One region of the Serratia sp. C2(1) genome, then DNA from elsewhere that is predicted to be linked to it. Evidence: predicted binding sites of a transcription regulator. Region 1 holds the regulator's gene; the other holds the start of a gene.
What was found. The regulator CRP, encoded in region 1, controls carbon source genes, mostly activating them, when cyclic AMP is high. The targets are predictions, from matches to a motif close to ATGTGANNNNNNTCACAT.
Positions count from the first base shown of each region.

Region 2: msrB (peptide-methionine (R)-S-oxide reductase MsrB) is a predicted target of CRP. The motif match lies at 7,008-7,025, and genes of this name have one in related genera.

Region 1 covers NZ_JAZFBA010000006.1:26,667-38,633, forward strand. Annotated here, with positions in the region: gene V2S86_RS22785 (phosphoribulokinase) at 1-749, shown strand, start outside; gene V2S86_RS22790 (OsmC family protein) at 795-1,202, opposite strand; gene crp (cAMP-activated global transcriptional regulator CRP) at 1,582-2,214, shown strand; gene V2S86_RS22800 (YccS/YhfK family putative transporter) at 2,269-4,344, shown strand; gene argD (bifunctional acetylornithine/succinyldiaminopimelate transaminase) at 4,383-5,600, opposite strand; gene V2S86_RS22810 (aminodeoxychorismate synthase component II) at 5,732-6,307, opposite strand; gene V2S86_RS22815 (helicase HerA-like domain-containing protein) at 6,413-7,939, opposite strand; gene btsR (two-component system response regulator BtsR) at 8,080-8,805, opposite strand; gene V2S86_RS22825 (sensor histidine kinase) at 8,805-10,490, opposite strand; gene ppiA (peptidylprolyl isomerase A) at 10,650-11,219, opposite strand; gene V2S86_RS22835 (PTS lactose/cellobiose transporter subunit IIA) at 11,574-11,912, shown strand; gene V2S86_RS22840 (6-phospho-beta-glucosidase) at 11,909-11,967, shown strand, end outside.
Region 2 covers NZ_JAZFBA010000001.1:1,231,490-1,243,456, reverse strand. Annotated here, with positions in the region: gene selD (selenide, water dikinase SelD) at 1-91, opposite strand, end outside; gene V2S86_RS05770 (NAD(P)H nitroreductase) at 248-799, opposite strand; gene sppA (signal peptide peptidase SppA) at 960-2,816, shown strand; gene ansA (asparaginase) at 2,910-3,926, shown strand; gene pncA (bifunctional nicotinamidase/pyrazinamidase) at 3,951-4,583, shown strand; gene V2S86_RS05750 (glycoside hydrolase family 18 protein) at 4,817-6,097, shown strand; gene V2S86_RS05745 (YeaC family protein) at 6,135-6,407, opposite strand; gene msrB (peptide-methionine (R)-S-oxide reductase MsrB) at 6,471-6,884, opposite strand; gene gapA (glyceraldehyde-3-phosphate dehydrogenase) at 7,233-8,228, shown strand; gene V2S86_RS05730 (D-hexose-6-phosphate mutarotase) at 8,308-9,183, shown strand; gene V2S86_RS05725 (MipA/OmpV family protein) at 9,349-10,113, opposite strand; gene yeaG (protein kinase YeaG) at 10,542-11,967, shown strand, end outside.

The DNA of each region.
Region 1 (11,967 bases):
GCGACAGCTTCCACCGCTATACCCGGCCGGAAATGGACGCGGCGATCCGCAAAGCGCGCGATCTGGGTCGTCATATCAGCTATTTCGGGCCTGAGGCCAACGACTTCGGCCTGCTGCAACAGAGCTTTATCGAGTACGGCAAGAACGGCACCGGACGGTCGCGCAAGTATCTTCATACCTACGACGAAGCGGTGCCCTATAACCAGGTACCCGGCACCTTTACACCCTGGGAAGCGCTGCCAGCGCCGACCGACGTGCTGTTCTATGAAGGGTTGCATGGCGGCGTAGTTACCGAACATACCGACGTGGCCAAACATGTCGATCTGCTGGTCGGCGTGGTACCGATCGTTAACCTGGAGTGGATACAAAAACTGATCCGCGATACCGGCGAGCGCGGCCATTCCCGTGAAGCGGTGATGGATTCTGTGGTGCGTTCGATGGAGGACTATATCAACTACATTACGCCGCAGTTCTCCCGCACCCACATCAACTTCCAGCGCGTGCCGACGGTCGATACCTCCAACCCGTTCGCCGCCAAAGCCATTCCTTCACTGGATGAAAGCTTCGTGGTGATTCATTTCCGTGGGCTGGATCAGATCGATTTCCCTTATCTGCTGGCAATGCTGCAAGGCTCGTTTATCTCGCACATCAATACGCTGGTCGTGCCGGGCGGCAAGATGGGGCTGGCGATGGAGCTGATCATGGCGCCGCTGGTGCAGCAACTGCTGGAAGGCAAAAAAATCGAGTAATGGGCCGGAGCGCGGCGGCAGGCCGCGCCCCTAAATTCTTGCGTTTTACGCCACGTCGCGGATTTCAAAGCTGTGGGTCACGCTGGCGGCCTTGTTCAGCATCAGCGATACCGAGCAATATTTCTCGGCGGAGAGGTTCACCGCACGTTCAACGATCTTGTCGGTCAGATCTTTACCGGTCACGATAAAATGCAGGTTGATATGGGTAAATACGCGCGGCGCTTCTTCACGCCGTTCGGAGGTCAGTTTCACCTCGCAATCGCGCACGTCATTCCGCCCTTTTTTCAGGATCGACACCACGTCGATAGCGCTGCATCCGCCCACCGACATCAGCACCATTTCCATTGGGCTGGGCGCTTTATCGCCGGCATTGCCATCCATCAATACCTGATGGCCGGACGCGGATTCACCCAGAAACGTCAACCCTTCTACCCACTTAACTCTTGCCTGCATGCTGGTCACTCCGGTTAATTTCTTAAAATCAGGGTACGCTTTCGCATAGAAACTGGCAACGGAACCTGATGCTAATCATGCGCGAGCAAGACAACACGAGACACCCGCCTCACTCTGTGCTACAAACAGAGCCGCAATAAATCTTTCCGGGACACTGATTTCAGGGAAACTCCCAGAGAAAGGCTCCTTTACCGGTATGTTAATAGAATGTAGCTTGCAGCTCTCCCGGCAAGTTAATATGCTAGAGCGACAGCGTATATTTATGACACGCCTCAAAACCTGCTGCCAGCCACCCTTAAAACAACGGCGACAGCACGTTTTACAGGGAACTCTGACCCCTGTGACACAAGGCAGCGATAACAACAGAGGATAACAGCGAATGGTTCTCGGCAAACCGCAAACAGACCCTACACTCGAATGGTTCCTGTCTCATTGCCATATCCACAAATATCCATCCAAAAGTACGCTGATTCACCAAGGTGAAAAAGCCGAAACGCTTTACTACATCGTAAAAGGCTCCGTCGCGGTGCTGATTAAAGATGAAGAAGGTAAAGAGATGATCCTGTCCTACCTTAACCAGGGGGATTTCATCGGCGAGCTTGGATTATTTGAAGAAGGCCAGGAGCGTAGCGCCTGGGTCAGGGCGAAGACCGCCTGTGAAGTGGCTGAGATTTCTTACAAGAAATTCCGCCAGCTGATTCAGGTCAACCCGGACATCCTGATGCGCCTGTCAGCGCAGATGGCAAGCCGCCTGCAAGTGACCTCAGAGAAAGTGGGTAACCTCGCCTTCCTGGACGTTACCGGCCGCATCGCGCAAACGCTGCTGAACCTGGCGAAACAGCCCGATGCCATGACTCACCCAGACGGCATGCAGATCAAAATCACCCGCCAGGAAATTGGCCAGATCGTCGGTTGCTCACGTGAAACCGTCGGCCGCATTCTGAAAATGCTGGAAGATCAAAACCTGATCTCCGCCCACGGCAAAACCATTGTCGTTTACGGCACGCGTTAATCACTGAAAAAACGGCGCGATGATTCGCGCCGTTTTTTTATGCCCCGACCGACCATGTGGCGTCGACTGATTTACCACCCGGAAGTCAATTACGCACTGCGGCAAACGCTGGTGCTGTGTCTGCCGGTGCTCCTTGGCCTGCTGATTGGCCACCTGCAACTCGGCCTGCTGTTTTCCCTGGTTCCCGCCTGCTGTAACATCGCCGGGCTGGACACGCCCCACAAACGTTTTTTCAAACGCCTGATCGTCGGCGGCTCACTGTTCGCACTCAGCAGCCTGTTGCTGCAGCAGGCGTTGCTATGGCAACTGCCGCTGCCGGCGTTAATGCTCGGCCTGGCCCTGCTGCTCGGCGTCAGCGGCGAAATCAGCCCGTTGCATGCCCGCCTGCTCCCCGCCGCGTTGATCGCCGCCATTTTTACGCTCAGCATGGCCGGCACGGTGCCGCTGTGGTACGCCCCCTTGCTGTATGGGGTGGGGACAGCCTGGTACGGCCTGTTCACCTGGTTCTGGTTCAAGCTGTGGAAAGAACAGCCGATGCGCGAATCGCTGAGCCAGCTTTATCTGGAACTGGCGGACTACTTCGAAGCCAAGTATTCCCTGTTGACCCAACATACCGATCCGCAAACTGCGTTACCGCCGCTGCTGGTGCGCCAGCAAAAAGTGATGGACCTGATCAGCCTGCTGTATCAGCAGCTTAACTTTTTGCCGCACGCCAATAATCTCGAGCAAAAACGCCTGCAACGGACCTTTCAGGTCGCGCTGGATTTGCAGGAGCACATTACCGTCAGCCTGCACCTGCCGGAAGAAGTGCAAAAGCTGGTGGAGCAGAGCCAGGCCGAGGCGATTATCCGCCGCAATGCGCAGGTGATTGCCGGCCGGCTGCGCACGGTGGCGCACGATATTCTCTACCATCAATACTCCCAGCGCTTCAGTATGACCCACGAGCTGGCCGCCCTGGAGAAAGTGGCCGCACAACACCCCGACAACCCGGTGGGTCAGTTCTGCTACTACCACTTCAGCCGTATCGCTCGCCTGCTGCGCACCCAGCATCCGTTATACCGCCGCGATCTGATGGCCAATCAAAGCCGCCTGCCGTTCTGGCCGGCGCTGTTCAGCTACCTGTCGTTCAAATCCAACGCCCTGCGCAATGCGGCCCGTCTGGGGGTGATGCTGGCGGCGGGCAGCAGCCTGGGTATGGTGTTCAACCTGCCAAAACCTTACTGGATCCTGCTGACCATCATGCTGGTGAGCCAGAACGGCTACAACGCCACCCGGGTGCGCATCCAGCACCGTGCGCTCGGCACATTGGCCGGGCTGGTGATCGCCGCCGGGTTGCTGCAGTTGCAGATGCCCGAGAGCGCTACCCTGAGCGTGATGTTGGTCATTACGCTGGCGGCCTATCTGGTTTCGCGTAAAAACTACGGATTGGCGGTGATCGGCTTTACGGTGACGGCGGTCTATACCCTGCAACTGCTGGCGCTGAACGGCACGCATTTCCTGATCCCTCGCCTGATCGACACCCTGATCGGCTGCGTGTTGGTGTTCGGCGGCACCATCTGGCTGTGGCCACAGTGGCAAAGCGGCCTGCTGCGCAAGAACGCTCATCAGGCGCTGGAGAAAGATCAACAGGCGCTTCGCCTGCTGCTGGAAGAGCAGGAACCCGATCCCAGCGCGCTGGCTTACGCGCGCATGCAGGTGAACCAGGCGCACAACGCGCTGTTCACTTCGCTTAACCAGGCGATGCAGGAGCCGGGGTTTGAATCCAGCTATCTGGCAGATATGCGCCTGTGGGTGACGCACAGTCAATTTATTGTCGAACACCTGAACGCCATGACCATTCTGGCGCGCGAGCACTATATGCTGACGCCAAAGCTGGCGCAGGAGTATCTGCAAACCTGCGAGATCGCGCTGCAAAGCTGCCAGCAGCGGCTGGAATACGACGGGCCGAGCGGCAGCAACAGCATCATGCAGCCACCGGATTTACGCCCGGAAATGCCGGTCACCGAGATGGAGCGCCACCTGCGCCGTATTCTGTCCCACCTGAGCGTCATGCACACCATTTCATCGCTGGCCTGGCGCCAGCGCCCGCATCACGGCATCTGGCTGAAACGCAAACTGCGCGATCAATAAGGGCGCCCTGCGGCGCCCCTTGTCATCCCGAGATGGGATTAAGCGTTAATCACGTCCTGCACCGCCAGCTCAAACAGCGCCATGCCATCGTCGATGTCTTTCAGTTCCACGACCAGAGAAGGGGCAAAGCGGATCACATTAGGACCGGCATTGAGGATCATCAGCCCACGCGCGGCGGCGGCGGTGAGGAAATCTCGCGCCTTGCCGTGATACGGTGGCGTGAGTTCGGCGCCAATCAGCAGCCCCATGCCGCGAATATCGCTGAAAATACCGTATTTTTCGCCAATCTTCTGCAATGCCTGCACGTACAGGAGATGACGTTGTTCGATGCCGCTCAGCACTTCCGGGGTATTGATCACGTCCAGCGCCGCTTCCGCCACCGCACAGGCCAGCGGGTTACCGCCGTAAGTGGTGCCATGGGTACCCACCTGCATCACCGAGGCAATCTCTTCGGTGGTCAGCATGGCGCTGACCGGGAAACCGCCGCCCAGCGCTTTGGCGGTGGTGAGAATATCCGGCGTCACGCCATAATGCATATAGGCGAACAGTTTGCCGCTACGCCCCATGCCGCTCTGCACTTCGTCGAACACCAGCAGCGCCTGGTGCTTATCGCACAGTTCGCGCACACCTTTGAGGAATTCGGCGTTCACCGGGGTTATCCCGCCTTCGCCCTGGATCGGCTCCATCACCACCGCACAGGTATGGTCGTCCATCACGGCTTTTACCGCCGCCAGATCGTTGAACGGCACGTGCACGATATCCGCCGGTTTTGGGCCAAAACCATCGGAATACTTGGCCTGCCCGCCCACCGAAACGGTGAACAGCGTACGGCCGTGAAAGGCGTTATAAAACGCGATGATTTTGGTTTTATACGGACTGTGGCGGCTAATGGCGTAGTGACGCGCCAGCTTGAAGGCCGCTTCATTGGCTTCAGCGCCTGAGTTGGCGAAAAACACCCGATCGGCAAAAGTGGCATCAATCAGTTTGCCGGCCAGCCGCAACGCCGGCTCATTGGTGAAGACGTTGCTGGTATGCCACAAGGTTTCGCCCTGTTGCTTCAGCGCCTCAACCAAGGCAGGGTGGCAATGCCCCAGCGCCGTGACCGCAATGCCGCCGGAGAAATCGATGTACTCCTTCCCCTGCTGATCCCACACGCGGCTGCCTTTGCCCTTTACCGGAACAAACTGGGCAGGTGCATAAACAGGCAAGATAACCTGATCAAAAGTGCTGCGGCTTACTGGGTATTTTTCGGTCATTATGGGGTCCACCCTAAAATTGATTCGGTATTTTCACTGCCATTAAGTGAAAATATAATCACAAAATATGCATAAAAAACCAATAAAGGGCAAACGTAAATCGTCTTCGTCGGCAAAAAAAAACTAACTGATTAACTTTTAAGGAAATTATCCAGCAGTTGGTGACCCTGCTCGCTCAGGATACTCTCAGGATGGAACTGCACCCCTTCCAGCGCCAGCTGACGGTGGCGGATGCCCATGATTTCATCGCGAACCCCGTCGCGCTCGCTCCAGGCCGTGACTTCGAAACAGGCAGGCAGCGTGGCGGCTTCCAGCACCAGCGAGTGGTAGCGGGTAACGGTCAACGGGTCGTTCAGCCCGCGAAATACGCCGCTGTCGAGATGGCGGATCGCTGAGGTTTTACCGTGCATTACCTCGCGGGCGCGCACCACATTTGCCCCAAACGCCTGCCCCAACGCCTGATGCCCCAGGCAAACGCCGAGGATCGGCAGCTTGCCGGCAAAATGACGGATCGCGGCCAGCGAGATACCGGCTTCGTTCGGGGTACAAGGACCGGGGGAGATCACCAGACGCTGCGGTGCCAGCCGTTCGATATCGGCCAGTTGCAGCTCGTCGTTGCGCTTCACCAGCACCTCGGCGCCTAATTCGCAGAAGTACTGGTAAAGGTTATAGGTAAAAGAGTCGTAGTTATCGATCAACAGCAGCATAGTGTTTCCAACGGACATCATCGTAGGGGGCAAGTATCTCGCCCCGATTTACACGGGCGCAGTATACAACGCCCCTGCAATACTGCCGCTACCGATAATTCCCGCTTACTTTTTACGGCCGCCCATGATCGAACCCAGCACGCCACGCAGGATCTGGCGGCCAAGATCGCGCGCCATGCTCTTGGCGGCGGTCTGGACGATACCGTCGCGCTTGCCGCCGCGCGGGCCGGTGGACCCGAACAGAATTTCGTTCAGGCCGCCCATCAGGCCACCGCCCGCCTGCTGCTGCGCCTGCGGTTGTTGCGCCGGCTGGCCCGGCTGCGGGCTGCCGACGGTGGCAAACCCTTCCGACGACAGCTTCTCATAAGCCGATTCGCGATCGACCATATCCTCGTAACGGCCATACAGCGGTGACTTGTTAATTGCGCTGTTTAACCCTTCAGCCCCCAGCATGCCCATTTTGGACTCCGGCGCGATCACCATCGCTCGCTCCACCACGTTTGGCCGCCCTTTCTCGTCGAGGAATGACACCAGCGCCTCGCCCACGCCCAGCTCGGTGATCGCCGTTTCCGCGTCGAAAGCCGGGTTGGCGCGCAGGGTCTGCGCTGCGGCTTTCACCGCTTTCTGATCGCGAGGAGTAAAGGCGCGCAAGGCATGTTGCACGCGGTTGCCCAACTGGCCAAGCACGCTGTCCGGGATATCCAACGGGTTTTGGGTGACAAAATAGATGCCGACGCCTTTGGAGCGGATCAGGCGTACCACCTGCTCGATTTTGGTCAGCAGCGCTGCCGGCGCGTCGTTGAACAGCAGGTGCGCTTCGTCGAAGAAGAACACCAGTTTCGGCTGTTCCGGGTCGCCCACTTCCGGCAGGTGTTCGAACAATTCGGCCAGCAGCCACAGCAGGAACACCGAATACAGTTTCGGCTGATTGATCAGCTTGTCCGCCGCCAGCAGGTTAATGATGCCGTGGCCGTTGGCGTCGGTTTTCATCAGGTCATTGATGTCCAGCATCGGCTCGCCGAAGAACTGATTGGCCCCCTGCTCCTCCAACGTCAGCAGGCCGCGCTGGATAGCGCCGACCGAGGCGGAAGAGATATTGCCGTACTGGGTCTGGAACTGTTTGGCGTTGTCGCCCACGTATTGCACCATGGCGCGCAGGTCTTTCATGTCCAGCAACAACAGCCCATTGTCGTCGGCGATTTTGAATACCAGTTGCAGCACGCCGCTTTGCACGTCGTTCAGATCCAGTAAGCGCCCTAACAGCAGCGGCCCCAGATCGGAAACGGTCGCACGGATCGGGTGGCCCTTCTCACCATAAATATCCCAGGGAATGAGGGTGCAGGCCTGCGGCTGCCAGTCGCTAACCCCAATCGCCGACAGGCGCGCTTGCAGTTTCTCTGAGGGCACGCCTTCGGTGCCTATCCCCGACAGATCGCCTTTCACGTCCGACAAAAACACCGGTACGCCGATACGCGAAAACTGCTCGGCCATTCTTTGCAGCGTCACGGTTTTACCGGTCCCGGTCGCGCCGGTAATCAGGCCATGGCGGTTCGCCAAAGCGGGCAGGATCGCCAGATCCTGTACCGGTTTCCCGTCTTTCATCGCTTTGGCGATAATCCGTGCTTCACTCATTTTCTTTTCCTTTGACGCTGACCCGGCGCGAAAAGCGCCTGTTGATGTCAATAAAGCTATAAGCGCGGCGTAACCCCGTCAAGGACAAACAAAAAGGGCGTCATCAAGACGCCCGTAAAGCCAATAATTTCAGAATCGCCCTAACCCCGCAGCCCCAGCTCCTCCTTCAGCGCTTTGAGGTAGCGGCGGCTGACCGGCACCGGTTCGCCGGCCGGCATGATCATCTCCGCCGCACCGCTGTCCTCGAAGCGAATTTCGCGTACCTGCTCCAGGTTGACCAGATACTGGCGGTGGCAGCGCACCAGCGGCGTACGGAGCTCCAGCGTCCGCAGCGTCAGTTCGGTGAAACACTCCATACCGTCATTGCGCACCACGAACACCCCGCTCAACCGCGAACGAACAGCCACCACTTCGTCAAAACGCAGCAGGTAGATGCGGCTATGGCCGGTGCAGGGAATGTATTTCAGATAGCCGGCGCTTTCATCCAGTGCGGCGACATTCTGCTGCCCACGGTGCTGCTGCAGGCGCTGCAGCGTTTTGCTCAACCGCTTCGGCTCCGCCGGTTTCAGCAGATAATCAAATGCATGTTCCTCAAAAGCCTGCACCGCATACTCGTCGTAGGCGGTCAGGAATACGATATGCGGCATGCGATTGGGATCGAGCATCCCCACCATCTCCAGCCCGGTGATACGCGGCATCTGAATATCCAGGAACACCACGTCCGGCTGCAAACGGTGGATCCCGCTGATGGCTTCAATCGCGTTGGCGCATTCGCCGACGATGCAGATGCCGTCTTCCGCCTCCAGTAAATGCCGCAGGTTATCGCGTGCGGAAGGTTCGTCATCGACAATCAGTACGTTTAACATCAGGCAGCCCTCGCCAGCGGCACGTTGAGCGTAATGCGGGTGAATGTTTGCGGCTCGCAGGCCACCTGAACGCCATAACCGTCGCCGTAGCGAACGCGTATGCGCTTATCCACCAGGTTCATCCCCAGCCCGCTGTTGTTCGGCTGCGGCTGGAACAAGCCGGCGTTATCGGTCACTTGCAGCAGCAGGCACTCCCCCTCGCGCCGCGCGCCGATATCAATCCGTCCCACGCCCAACAGTTGCGATGTGCCGTGCTTGATGGCGTTCTCGACGATCGGTTGCAGCGAAAAGGCCGGCAACCGCACCGCCAACAGTTCTGCCGGCAGCGAAACCGCGATCTCCAGCCGATCGGCAAAACGCGCCTGCTCAATTTGCAGATAGGCGTTCACGTGTTCAAGCTCGTCCGCCAGGCTGACCTCGTCATCCGAACGTTTCAGGTTTTTGCGGAAAAAGGTGGAAAGATACTGCACCAGCTCGCAGGCCCGGTCGCCATCACGGCGGATCACCGCCACCAGCGTATTCAGGGCGTTAAACAGGAAGTGCGGGTTAACCTGCGCATGCAGCAGTTTGATTTCGGACTGCGCCAGCAGCTGTTTATGCCGCTCATACTGCCCGGCCATAATCTGCGCGGACAACAGGCTGGCGATCCCCTCACCCAGCGTACGATTGATGGTACTGAACAACCGGCTCTTGGGCTCGTACAGCTTGATGGTGCCGATCACCCGCTGATTCTCGCCACGCAGCGGGATCACCAGGGTCGAACCCAGCTTGCAGTTGGGGTTGATCGAGCAGCAGTAGGAAAGCTCGTTACCGTCGGCGTACACCACTTCGTTGTTATCGATAGCGCGGTGCGAATGCCCCGATGAGATCGGCGTGCCCGGCAGATGGTGGTCATCGCCAATGCCGATAAACGCCAGCAGTTTCTCGCGATCGGTTATTGCCACCGCGCCAATGCCCAGCTCCTGATAGATCACCCGCGCCACTTTCATGCTGTTTTCCTGATCGAACCCCTGCCGCAGAATACCTTCGGTGCGTTCGGCAATCTTCAGCGCCTTGGCGGAAAACGCGCTGGTGTATTTCTCGAACATCGCCCGCCGGTCCAGCAGGATTTGCATGAACATCGCCGCCCCCAGGGTATTGGCGATCAACATCGGTAAGGCAATGTGCTCCACCAGCCGCAGCGCCTCGTCGAAAGGCCGCGCAATCGCCAGAATAATCGCCATCTGCAACACTTCGGTGACCAATGCCACGCCGGCGACAAACAACGGATTAAACAGCAGGTCGATACGCCTGCGGCGCATGGCGATGCTGTGTACCAGCCCGCCGACCAGCCCTTCCGCCACCGTGGATACCGCGCAGGCGATGTCGGTCATGCCGCCCAGCGTATAACGGTGCAGGCCACCGGTCAGCCCCACCAGAAAACCGACCGAAGGCCCGCCCAGCAGGCCCCCCAGCACGGCGCCGATGGCGCGGGTATTGGCTATCGAGCCTTCGACGTGCAGGCCGAAATAGGTGCCCATGATGCAGAACACCGAGAAGATGAGGTAGCACAACAGCTTATGCGGCAACCGGACGGTCACCTGCGTCAGAGGAATAAATAGCGGGGTTTTGCTCAGCAAATAAGCAATGACAAGATAAACGCACATCTGCTGCAACAACAGCAGAACCTGGGTAAATTCAAACATGGCAGCCGCTCATTCCGAGAGAAAACAAAGGCAAAACGCCGGGTTTCCGGTCTGATTATAAGCGGGCTATTAAAACATGCGGCGGGGAAGAAAACAGTGATGCAGGCAAAGCTTCGGAAGGAAGGAATGGCCGACCCCGGCGGGATCGGCGCAAAAAATTTATGGCAGCACTTTGGCTGACAAAATGACGATAGGCTTGCTCGGCACATTCTGGTACGGGCCCACATTGCCGGTCGGCGCCTGGGAAATTTTGTCCACCACGTCCATGCCCTTAACCACTTTGCCGAATACCGCGTAACCGAAGTCGCGCTGGCCGTGATCCAGGAAGGCGTTATCCGCCACGTTCAGGAAGAACTGGCTGGTGGCGCTGTCTTTATCGGCAGTACGCGCCATCGAGATGGTGCCGCGCAGATTGCGCAGGCCGTTATCGGCTTCGTTCTTGATTGGCGCGTTAGTGGTTTTTTGCTGCATATCCGCAGTAAAACCGCCGCCCTGAACCATAAAGCCCGGGATCACGCGGTGGAAAACGGTGTTGTTGTAATAGCCGCTGTTCACGTAGTCGACGAAGTTCTTGGTGGAAACCGGAGCCTTCTGACTGTCGAGCGCCAATTCGATATTCCCTGCCGAGGTGGTCAGCATGACATGAGTTTCACCGGCGGCGAGCGCAGCGGGTGTCATTGCTGTCAGGGAACACAGCGCAACGAAGGTCACTAAAGTACGTTTGAACATTAACGGGTCCTTTCTCTGAGAGACAAACAACGGAAAAGCGCTTTGATTCTAAAGAGCTGTACCTGCGAGTGCCAGCCATTTACCTATATTTACGCAATTGAGGGGGCATATCTTGGCCAGCCGCAGTTTTTACTGCCAAAAGTATGATCGCCGATACCCTTTTTGCCAACTGCATCACGCATTTTTTGCCCTTTTCACGCCTTCGTCGCTTTTTGCGACACAACTCCCGGTTTAGTTCTCGATTCCCGTTACTCTAGATGAATGAGAGCGCTCTCATTTTAGAGAGACCAAGTTAACGCATGTCTGCCGGCACCGCTGCCGCGCGATAACAGGAGAAATAACGTGAGTGAATTGATGACTGAAATCAGCCCCGATTTTGAAAGCACCATCATGGAACTGCTGGTGTTCTCCGGTGGCGCCCGCAGCAGTGCCCTGATGGCGTTGCAACAAGCGCGTGCCGGGGACTTTACCGCTTCAGCCAAACACATGGCCGAATCGAAACAGTCGGTGAAAAAGGCGCATCTTATCCAGACCCAGTTGATCGGCCTGGATGAAGGCTGCGGCAAACTGGCCATCAACCTGATTACCGTTCATGCTCAGGACCACCTGATGAACGCCATGGTGATCCAGGATCTGGCGGACGACATGATTGAACTTTACCGCCGTCAGGCACTGTTGGAGACTCGCGCATGAATTCGTTGAAAATCGCCGTTATCGGCGGCGGCAGCAGCTATACGCCAGAATTGGT
Region 2 (11,967 bases), on a different contig from region 1:
GCAGAATGGTTTCGAGAACTTTCGGCGAGATTTTGCAACCACAGCCGGCACCATGGCTGTACTGGGTCAAACGGATCGTTGGCGATGTCATATACCACTCCCTTCGGTTAACGGCATTCAAGATATCATAGGGTAGCGCTTGCCGACGGGATTGATAAGAGCGGGCTGCCGATAACCGTACAGCCTGCTCAGAAACAGCGCAGAATTGCGGGATTCGGCGCATTTTCGCCCAACCCCGTGGTAGGATTCAGAAGTAACTGACGAACGGCGCGCTGTCGGGGGCGACAACTTGAGTAGAGGCTTTCAACTGTGGCGTGCCCAGATAGAGGAAACCGACAATTTCGTCCTGCTCGCGGCAACCGAAGGCTTCGCGAACCAGTGGGTGCTCGGTCCAGGCGCCCGTGCGCCAGATCCCATTGAAGCCCTGCGCCAGGGCGGCCATCTGCATCGCCTGCACCGCGCAACCGGCAGAAACCACCTGCTCCCAGCGCGGCACCTTGGTTTCTTCGTTGCAATGCGCCACCACCGTGATGATCAACGGGGCACGGAACGGCGCCTTTGTCGCCTTTTCTATCGCAGCATCATCCATCTGATCCTGTTTCGCAGCAGTTTGTAACAATTGGCTGAAACGCTCCAGACCCTGATCCTCGATCATCACAAAACGCCACGGCTGCAGCGCGCCGTGATCGGGCGCGCGAAGGCCCGCATTGATGATATTCTGACGAATATCCCCCGTTGGCGCTGGAGCCGCGAGGCGCGATGCAGAACGGCGATTCAGTAAAAGATCCAGTGCATCCATTGTAAACTCCTGATAACAATTTTCATTAAGATCACGTTAACATAGCTCAACGTCGAGTTACAGCCTCGGCAATAGCCTCTGTGACCCTCGATTTAAAGCTGACTTTTCTTCGTCCGCTCATTAGGATAGCGGAACATTCTCGACTCTTGTTGGAGAGCACATGCGCACATTGTGGCAAATCATTGCCGGCGTTTTCAGGTGGACATGGCGTCTGCTGAACTTTATCAGGGAACTGATCCTTAATCTGTTCTTGGTGTTGCTGATCCTGGTTGGGGTCGGTATTTATCTTTCATTCCAAAGCTCCACTACCCCTGCCGTCCCGACGAGCGGCGCGCTGCTGGTTGATCTGAGCGGCGTGGTCGTTGACCAACCGTCAATGAACAACAAAGTCCGCCAGTGGGGCCGAGAACTGTTGGGGGCTTCCAGCAACCGCCTGCAGGAAAACTCGCTGTTCGATGTGGTTGACAGCATCCGCAAGGCCAAAGACGACAAAAACATTACCGGCATGGTATTGCAGTTGAATGACTTTGCCGGTGCCGATCAGCCTTCGCTGCAGTACATCGGCAAAGCGCTGCGCGAATTCCGCGACAGCGGCAAACCGATCTTCGCCATCGGCGACAGCTATAACCAGACGCAATATTATCTGGCCAGCTACGCCAACAAGATTTATCTGTCGCCACAGGGCGCGGTCGATTTGCACGGTTTTGCCACCAACAACCTTTACTACAAATCGCTGTTGGAAAAACTCAAGGTGACCACCAACATTTTCCGCGTCGGCACCTACAAATCGGCCGTGGAACCGCTGATTCGTGACGATATGTCACCGGCAGCGCGTGAGGCTGACAGCCGCTGGATCGGCGGACTGTGGCAGAACTATCTGGCGACCGTGGCGGCCAACCGTCAGATCACGCCGCAGCAATTGTTCCCGGGCGCGGCAGGCGTGCTGACCGGCTTGCAGAGCGCCGGCGGGGATACCGCCAAGTTTGCGCTGGACAGCAAATTGGTGGATGAGCTGGCGTCACGCACCGTCATCGAGAACCAACTGATAAAAACCTTCGGTTGGGACAAGCAGGCCAACGACTTCAACGCCACCAGCATTTACGATTATCAGCCAAAACCAACGCCGGATCAGGGCGGCAAAATCGCCGTGGTGTTTGCCAATGGCGCCATCATGGACGGCCCGCAAACGCCGGGCACCGTTGGGGGGGATACCACAGCTGCACAGCTGCGCCAGGCGCGTCTTGACCCGGCAATCAAAGCGGTGGTGTTCCGCGTGAACAGCCCAGGGGGTAGCGTCAGCGCTTCCGAAGTGATCCGTTCTGAACTGGCTGCAGTCCGTGCCTCAGGTAAACCTGTGGTGGTGTCGATGGGCGGCATGGCGGCTTCTGGCGGCTATTGGGTTTCTACGCCGGCGGACTACATTATCGCCAGCCCGAGCACCCTCACCGGCTCCATTGGCATCTTCGGGGTGATCAATACCTACGAACAAACGCTGGACAGCATCGGCGTACACACCGACGGTGTCGCAACTTCGCCGCTGGCGGATCTCGCCGTGACCAAGGCGCTACCGCCGGAGTTCTCGCAAATGATGCAGTTGAATATCGAGAACGGGTATAAAAACTTTATCGATCTGGTTGCCAAGTCGCGCAAAATGACGCCACCACAGGTCGATCAGATCGCTCAGGGTCACGTGTGGCTCGGCAGTGACGCTAAAGCCAATGGCCTGGTCGATCAGTTGGGCGATTTCGACGATGCGGTGAAGAAAGCCGCCGAGTTGGCAAAACTGAAACAGTGGCAGCTTAACTGGTTTGTCGATACCCCAAGCCTGACCGATATGGTGCTCAGTCAGTTTGGCGTATCTCTTCACGCCATGTTGCCGGCGGCCATTCAGTCGATGCTGCCGGCTCCACTGGCATCGGTCGCCATGGCGGTGAAGGAGCAACCGGGATTGTTCAATAATCTGAACGATCCGCAAAACCGCTATGCCATCTGTTTGACCTGCGGAGAAGTCCGCTAACAAAATATTCCTGCGCCCGGCACTCGCCGGGCTTTTTTTCTGCCGTTATCCCCCTATAATTCAGCCCATCTTATTTCTGTCAAAACAATTACTATGCAAAAAAAATCCATTTACGTCGCCTACACCGGCGGTACCATCGGTATGCAACGCTCGGAACAGGGCTACATTCCGGTTTCCGGCCATCTGCAACGCCAACTGGCACTGATGCCTGAGTTCCACCGGCCGGAAATGCCGGACTTCACCATTCATGAATACGCGCCGCTGATCGACTCTTCAGACATGACACCGGAAGATTGGCAGCACATCGCCGACGACATCAAACAGAATTACGATCGCTATGACGGCTTCGTCATTCTGCACGGTACCGACACCATGGCCTTCACCGCGTCAGCGTTGTCGTTCATGCTGGAAAATCTGGACAAACCGGTGATCGTGACCGGCTCGCAAATCCCGCTGGCGGAACTGCGTTCAGACGGCCAAACCAACCTGCTGAACTCGCTCTATCTGGCCGCCAACCATCCGGTAAATGAAGTCAGCCTGTTCTTCAACAACAAGCTGTTTCGCGGTAATCGCACCACCAAAGCGCATGCAGACGGTTTTGACGCCTTTGCTTCGCCCAATCTGCCGCCGCTGCTGGAGGCCGGGATTCACATCCGCCGCCAGAACGGCATCGACAGCCCTGTGTGTAACGGTGAATTGCAGGTCCACAACATTACGCCGCAACCGATCGGCGTGGTGACGATTTATCCGGGGATTTCCGGTGCGGTGGTGCGCAACTTCCTCCTGCAACCGGTGAAAGCGCTGATTTTACGCTCTTATGGCGTAGGCAATGCACCGCAAAAAGCGGAGCTGGTCGATGAATTACGTGACGCCTCTGAACGCGGCATCGTGGTGGTGAACCTGACGCAGTGCATCTCCGGCCGGGTGAACATGGAAGGCTATGCTACCGGTAATGCATTGGCTCATGCAGGGGTCATCAGCGGCTTTGACATGACCGTCGAAGCGGCGTTGACTAAACTGCATTATTTGCTGAGCCAACCGCTGACGCCGGAACAAATCCGCAGTCAGATGCAGCAAAACCTGCGCGGCGAGCTGAGCATTACCGGCTAACCCTGCCCAGATTACGGAGCCGAGATGAAAACAGCCCTGTTGTTGATCGATTTGCAAAATGATTTTTGCCCCGGCGGCGCGTTGGCGGTGACGGACGGCGATGCCACCGTTATCGCCGCCAATCAGGCGATAGCCGCCTGCATGGCACGCGGTGAACCGGTGGTCGCTTGCCAGGACTGGCACCCTGCCAATCACCGTAGCTTTGCGGTAAATTCAGGCGCCGAGGTCAACACGCTGGGTGAACTGGAAGGATTGCCGCAGATGTGGTGGCCAGTGCACTGTGTGCAGGAAAGCCCAGGGGCGCAATTGCATCCGCAGTTGCACCAACAGGCGATTGCCGCCGTATTCCAAAAGGGCCAAAATCCGGATATCGACAGCTACAGCGCATTCTTTGACAACGGCCACCGCGCGCAAACCGCGCTGGACGGCTGGTTGAGGGTACAGGGCGTCACCCATTTGGCCATCATGGGGCTGGCGACCGATTACTGCGTGAAGTTCAGCGTTCTGGATGCGCTGGAGCTTGGGTATGAGACCGTAGTGATTACCGACGGCTGCCGTGGCGTCGATTTGCAACCAGGCGATAGCCAGAAAGCGTTCCAGATGATGGAACAGGCCGGCGCACGGCTCGTTACCCTGTCACAATTCATCGCACATTAATTCCATCGGGCGCCCAACGCGCCCGCTTCTTCTCCCCGCACGCAAATCTCGACATCGCTCACATTCCAACCATTCTCCTGTGATTACATCTTGTTCCTGCGCGTTGCTTTTGCTGTTATGACCGCTGATGCCTTGGCATCAATGAGTTATACGCATCCGGGGCCCCTTTGAGCCCGGCTTTATGTTACCGCCTGAGGCGGTTTCGGTCGGCCTTGTCGACCAAAGGAGATAACATGGCATTACCCCGTAAACTGCTGCCTTTGCTGGTAGCGGTGCAGTTAGGTATGGCCGGAGCCGGTATGGCTCACGCGGCTTCTTACCTGTCCGTCGGTTATTTTAACGGTGGCGGCGACGTCACTGCCGGCCCCGGTGGCGATATCAACAAGCTGGATGTCACCCAAATCACCCACCTCAACTACTCTTTCGGCCTGATTTACAACAACGAGAAAGAGGAAACCAATCCGGCGCTGAAAGACCCGGCGCGTTTGCATCAGATCTATTTATCGCCGAAGGTTGAGGCCGATCTGAAGCTGTTGCCGGTGTTGCGCAAACAAAACCCGGCGTTGAAGGTGCTGCTTTCCGTTGGCGGTTGGGGAGCGCGCGGTTTTTCCGGTGTCGCTGCCACACCGGAAAGCCGGGCTATCTTTATCCGCTCGGTACAACAGGTGATTAAACACTACCAACTCGACGGCATCGATCTCGACTGGGAATACCCGGTCAACGGCGCCTGGGGCCTGGTCGAAAGCCAACCTGCGGATCGCGCCAACTTCACCTTGCTTCTGGGGGAACTGCATAAGGCGCTGGATCAAGGGAAATTGCTGACTATCGCCGTCGGCGCCAATGCCAAAAGTCCGCAGGAATGGGTCGATGTGAAAGGCATTGCACCCTACCTCGATTACATCAATCTGATGACCTACGATATGGCGTACGGCACCCAGTATTTCAATTCCAACCTGTATGACTCCAAACAGTGGCCAACCGTCGCCGCCGCCGATCGTTACAGCGCCAATTTTGTGGTGGATAACTATCTGGCTGCCGGACTGAAACCCGCACAGTTGAACCTGGGCATCGGTTTTTACGGCCGGGTGCCCAAACGGGCTACGGAGCCGGGCATCGATTGGGATAAACCGGATGCGGCCAAAAACCCGGTTACCCAGCCCTATTTTACCGCGCGTGAAACCGCCGTGTTCAAGTCACTGGGGTTGGATCTGAGCAAGGACAGCTACTTCAAGTACAACGATATCGTCAGCAAGCTGCTGAACGATCCGCAGCGCCGCTTCAGCGCCCATTGGGACAGTGACGCTCAGGTCCCTTACCTGACCTTGCAATCCGCCGAGGGCAAACCGTTGTTTGCTATTTCGTATGAGAATCCGCGTTCGGTCGCGATCAAGGCTGACTACATCAAAAACAAGGGGCTGGGCGGAGCCATGTTCTGGGAGTATGGCGCAGACGACAACAATCGGCTGGCACGCCAGTTGGCGGAATCATTGAGGATAAACGGCGGGAAACGCTAAACCAGAGGGCGATGTTTGCATCGCCCTGCTGTGCGATTTATTGCGGCTTCAACTTGACCAGCGGTTCGGCAACGAACTGCTGTTTCAGTTCCTGTTTGCTCTTCATCGCAATCTGGCCGTCAGTGCCAATAGTCATATGTTGCGGATCGGCATTGTTCAACGACTGCCACAGCATTACCGCTTGCAGACTGTTTTCTTTCTGTTCCGGCGTCAGCGCAACGCCGTCCGGCCATTTGCCCAATTCTACGGCCTGCACCAGGCGCTGATAGATTTCCGGGGTCATTGCGGCAATCAGGTCTTTCACGTCCATCAGAGCATTTCCTCACTCGTGGAAGAATAATTAGCTGAATCGATTTTTCTGGCTGAATAATCCTCAGCCGGCGGTTTTTTCGCCATTCTCACCGTCGGTAAAACTCAGCGAAGCCGAGTTAACGCAGAAGCGCTCACCGGTAGGCTGCGGGCCATCGGGGAATACGTGCCCCAGATGAGCGTCACACTGGCCGCATCGAATCTCGATTCTATGCATATTATGCGAATTATCATCAAGATAACGAATCGCATCGTCGGATACCGGCTCATAGAAGCTTGGCCAGCCGCAGCCGGAGTCATATTTGCTGTCGGAATAGAACAGCGGATGATTGCAACACAGGCAATGGTATACACCCTCGCGCTTGTTGTGGAGCAATTTACCGGAATATGGCGCTTCGGTACCACGTTGTTGGGTCACATAACGTTGGATTTCATTCAGTTCCGTGGCCGGATGGTCAGGGGTTGTTTCTTTAGCCATTTGCGTGATTCTCTGAATGTGGATAATGTCAACGAAAACAATGAGTAATAATAACAAAAAATTAACAACATTGCAGTGCTTTTTGGCCTAAACTGTAGCGCATAAAGGTCACGTCGCGACATTATGTGATACCGATCACATATATAAAGCAGCGTGACTTTATACTTAGCGGTTTGACCCCATATAACGGATGAGGCCGAACGCAAACGGAATGTGCAATAAGCACGCAGATCAAGCTCTGTGATTTGATTTGCAGCAAGAATTGACACGATTCCGCTTGACGCTTGGTAAGGTTTTTGTAATTTTACAACCAACCTTTTATTCACTAACAAATAGCTGGTGGAATATATGACTATCAAAGTAGGTATCAACGGTTTTGGCCGTATCGGTCGCATTGTTTTCCGTGCTGCTCAAGAACGTTCCGACATCGAGATCGTTGCAATCAACGACCTGTTGGACGCAGAGTACATGGCTTACATGCTGAAATATGACTCTACTCACGGCCGTTTCAAAGGCACTGTAGAAGTCAAAGACGGCCATCTGGTTGTTAACGGCAAAACCATCCGTGTTACCGCAGAGAAAGACCCGGCTAACCTGAAGTGGAACGAAGTGGGTGTTGACGTGGTTGCAGAAGCGACCGGTATCTTCCTGACCGACGAAACCGCACGTAAACACATCACTGCAGGCGCTAAGAAAGTTGTTCTGACCGGCCCTTCAAAAGATGCGACCCCAATGTTCGTACGTGGCGCAAACTTTGAAAAATATGCTGGCCAGGATATCGTTTCCAACGCATCTTGCACCACCAACTGCCTGGCTCCGCTGGCTAAAGTCATCAACGACAACTTCGGCATCGTCGAAGGTCTGATGACTACCGTTCACGCGACCACCGCGACTCAAAAAACCGTTGATGGCCCGTCTCACAAAGACTGGCGCGGCGGCCGCGGCGCATCCCAGAACATCATCCCTTCTTCTACCGGCGCAGCTAAAGCAGTTGGCATCGTTCTGCCAGAGCTGAAAGGCAAACTGACCGGTATGGCGTTCCGCGTTCCAACTCCAAACGTGTCTGTCGTTGACCTGACCGTTCGTCTGGAAAAAGCGGCGACCTACGAAGAAATCAAGAAAGCCATCAAAGACGCGTCTGAAGGTTCTATGAAAGGCGTTCTGGGCTATGTTGAAGACGAAGTGGTTTCTACTGACTTCAATGGCGAAATCCTGACTTCCGTGTTCGACGCCAAAGCAGGTATCGCACTGAACGACAACTTCGTGAAACTGGTTTCCTGGTACGACAACGAAACTGGTTACTCTCACAAAGTTCTGGATCTGATCGCTCACATCTCCAAATAATGGAATGATGTAAAGCTGATAATGAAGGCGACATTTTTTGTCGCCTTTTTTGTTTCTACGGCGAACAAAAGGCTACATAATGAACGAAAAAATTTTCACCCTGCCCGTTACCGAACAAATTTCACCTTACATCAGTCAACGTCAGCTCGAAGAACTGCCGGTGGTAGTCGTTTCCCACCCGAAAGTTCGCGCTGCTGTCGCGCTACAGGGCGCGCATCTGCTGGCCTGGCAACCTGCCGGCGATAAACCGGTGATCTGGCTGAGCAATAACACGCCATTCAAAAAAGGGAACGCCATTCGTGGCGGCGTGCCTATTTGCTGGCCCTGGTTTGGCCCGGTAGCACAACCCTCGCACGGTTTCGCCCGCAATCAACCCTGGAACCTGACTGCGCATGATGAAGACGACAGCGGTGTCATTCTGACCTTTACGCTGAAAGACAATGAGCAAACCCGCAAGCTGTGGCCACATGCCTTTACGCTGATTGCCCGTTTCAAGCTGGGCGAAGAATGCGAGATCGAGCTGGAGTCCCACGGCGACTATCAGGCTACCGCTGCGCTGCACACTTATTTCCAGATCGGTGATATTGAACAAGTTAAAGTTGCAGGCCTCGGCGAACCTTATCTCGACAAAGTGGCCGGTGGCGCAGAAGCTCGCCAGACTGGGGATTTGGCGTTTATTGGCCAAACCGATCGGGTCTACACCAAGCCGGACGCTTTCAGCCTGATCAAAGATCCTGCCTTGCAACGCACCATTGAGGTTCATCACCATCATATGAGCGATGTCATTGCCTGGAACCCGGGCGTGGAACTGTCCTGCAGCATGGCAGATATGACGAATGACGGTTATAAAACCATGGTTTGCGTGGAAACCGGCCGCGTCAGTAAACCACTGGTGGCCGCAGGCGAACAACCCGCACGACTGGCGGTCACCTTCCGCAGCCGTAAAAGCGCCTGATGCTTTCAGGGCGACAAACCGTTCGCCCTGCTTAATCCCACTCAAACGATATATCCCACGCTACCTGCACGATGTCAGCATCATTTAACGCACTGCAGATGTGCAAAAGGGGCGCGAGCGCCCCTTTATAATGCAGCCATTGCACAATGTTTGTGCAATTTGATGTTAGAAGGTGTAGCTCACACCCGTCATCAACAACCCGGTGTAAGATTTATCAACCATTGGGCTGTCTTTGACTTCATCAGACAGTTGGATGTAACGCCCGGTGAAGAAGGCATTCCAGTCCTTGTTGATTTGATAGTTGGCGCTTAGCTCAACGTAAGGCGCCCAGCTGTCGCCTGGCGTGTAGCTATCCAGACCACTGCGGCGAGATTCGTGATCGCTGATGCCATAGTAGTATTTATTCTGGTTTTTGCTGTTCCACATCACGCCCACACCAGGAACCAGAGTCAAAGCGTCTAAATCGAATTTGTAGAGGTAAGCGACATCCCCTACCAGACCGTTGCTGTTGTCCAGCATATCACCGGTAAAGGTGGTGCGGATCGAGCCCCATTCAGCATTATGGGTATAAGCCAGGCCAGCCATCAACGTACCGCGACGTTTATCCAGGCGCTTCATGCGGTCGTCGTCACTATCGCCAGGGCGGTAGCCGAACGGCGAGTAATACCCCATGAGACTCAGTTGGTTTTCCTGATCTTTCCACAGGTAATACCCGGCAGTCAGCGTGCGGAAGTAGAAATCGTCACCTTCATAGTTAATGACTGGCACCGGGTAGACGCGGGTATCATAACCACGGTACGCGTCAGGGCTAACCAGCGCTGCAGCACCGAGCGACCAGGTTCCTGCCTGAGCACTTTGTGCGCAAACCATTGCGGAAGCGATAATTGCTAGCGTTTTGAGTTGAAATATCTTCACTGGTTCTTTTTCCATAAATAACAGGGTTAATAGCCGACTTAGTTTATGTGAAAACACCGTAACACGCCTAATCTTTACAATAGAAAACGACCAAGATCGAATAACTTAGATCGGAAATATGAATTAATCATGGCAGAACAATGACGTTTTTTGCCGCAACCCGCGCCAGACAAGGCGTTTGGCCAGTCCTGTCACAACTGAGTCATTGATATGACTTAAAAAAAGCTTTTTATGGCGCAGGAAATTTTCCGGTATGCCAACTAAGCTTAATCAGAAGGTGAATTTATCCTGGGCCCAGTGGCAATACAGCGCAACTCGCGATAATAAGCGCACCAAGTTGGCATACGGGTTGCTGTACTCAGGTAATAACTTCTTCTTTCGGGAGCCAAAACACTATCACCAGCTCCCTTTAACCTGTGCTAATAACGAAAAGGACGGGCATCATGAACATATTTGACCACTATCGCCAGCGCTATGAAGCTGCCAAGGACGAAGAGTTCACACTGCAGGAATTTCTTACCATTTGCCGGCAAGATCGCAGTGCATATGCTAATGCGGCCGAACGTCTGCTGATGGCTATCGGCGAACCCGTTATGGTCGACACCGCGCTTGAGTCACGCATGTCTCGCCTGTTCTCCAACCGGGTGATCGCACGCTATCCGGCATTCGAAGAGTTCTACGGCATGGAAGAAGCTATTGAACAGATAGTTTCTTACCTGAGGCACGCCGCGCAAGGGCTCGAAGAGAAGAAACAAATCCTTTACCTGTTGGGCCCGGTGGGCGGCGGGAAATCATCGCTGGCGGAACGCCTGAAAGCGCTGATGCAACGCGTACCGATTTACACGCTGAGCGCCAACGGAGAGCGCAGCCCGGTCAACGACCATCCGCTGTGCCTGTTCAATCCGCAGGAAGATGCCAATATTCTGGAAAAAGAATACAACATCCCGAACCGCTACCTCGGCACTATCATGTCGCCGTGGGCCGCGAAGCGCCTGCATGAATTTGGCGGCGACATCACCAAATTCAAAGTAGTGAAAGTACGCCCTTCGATTCTGGAACAGATCGCCATCGCCAAGACGGAACCCGGGGATGAGAACAACCAGGACATCTCTGCGCTGGTGGGGAAAGTGGATATCCGTAAACTGGAGAACCACGCCCAGAACGATCCGGACGCCTACGGCTATTCCGGTGCCCTGTGCCGTGCCAACCAGGGGATCATGGAGTTCGTAGAGATGTTCAAAGCGCCGATTAAGGTGCTGCACCCTCTGCTGACCGCCACCCAGGAAGGTAACTATAACGGTACCGAAGGCATCTCCGCCCTGCCGTTCAGCGGGATTATTCTGGCTCACTCCAACGAATCCGAATGGGTGACCTTCCGCAACAACAAAAACAACGAGGCCTTCCTCGACCGCGTTTATATCGTCAAGGTGCCGTACTGCCTGCGGGTGTCGGAAGAGATGAAAATCTACGACAAACTGCTGGATCACAGCGAGTTAACCCATGCGCCTTGCGCGCCAGGCACGCTGGAGACGCTGGCACGCTTTACCGTGCTCTCGCGCCTGAAAGAACCGGAAAATTCGAGCATTTACTCGAAGATGCGCGTCTATGACGGCGAAAGCCTGAAGGACACCGATCCAAAAGCCAAGTCGTATCAGGAATACCGCGACTACGCTGGGGTCGATGAGGGCATGAATGGCCTGTCCACCCGTTTCGCGTTCAAAATCCTGTCGCGGGTATTCAACTTCGATCACGCCGAGGTCGCCGCTAACCCGGTACACCTGTTCTACGTTCTGGAACAGCAGATCGAGCGTGAGCAATTCCCTCAGGATCTGTCGGAAAAATATCTGGAACACCTGAAAGGCTATCTGA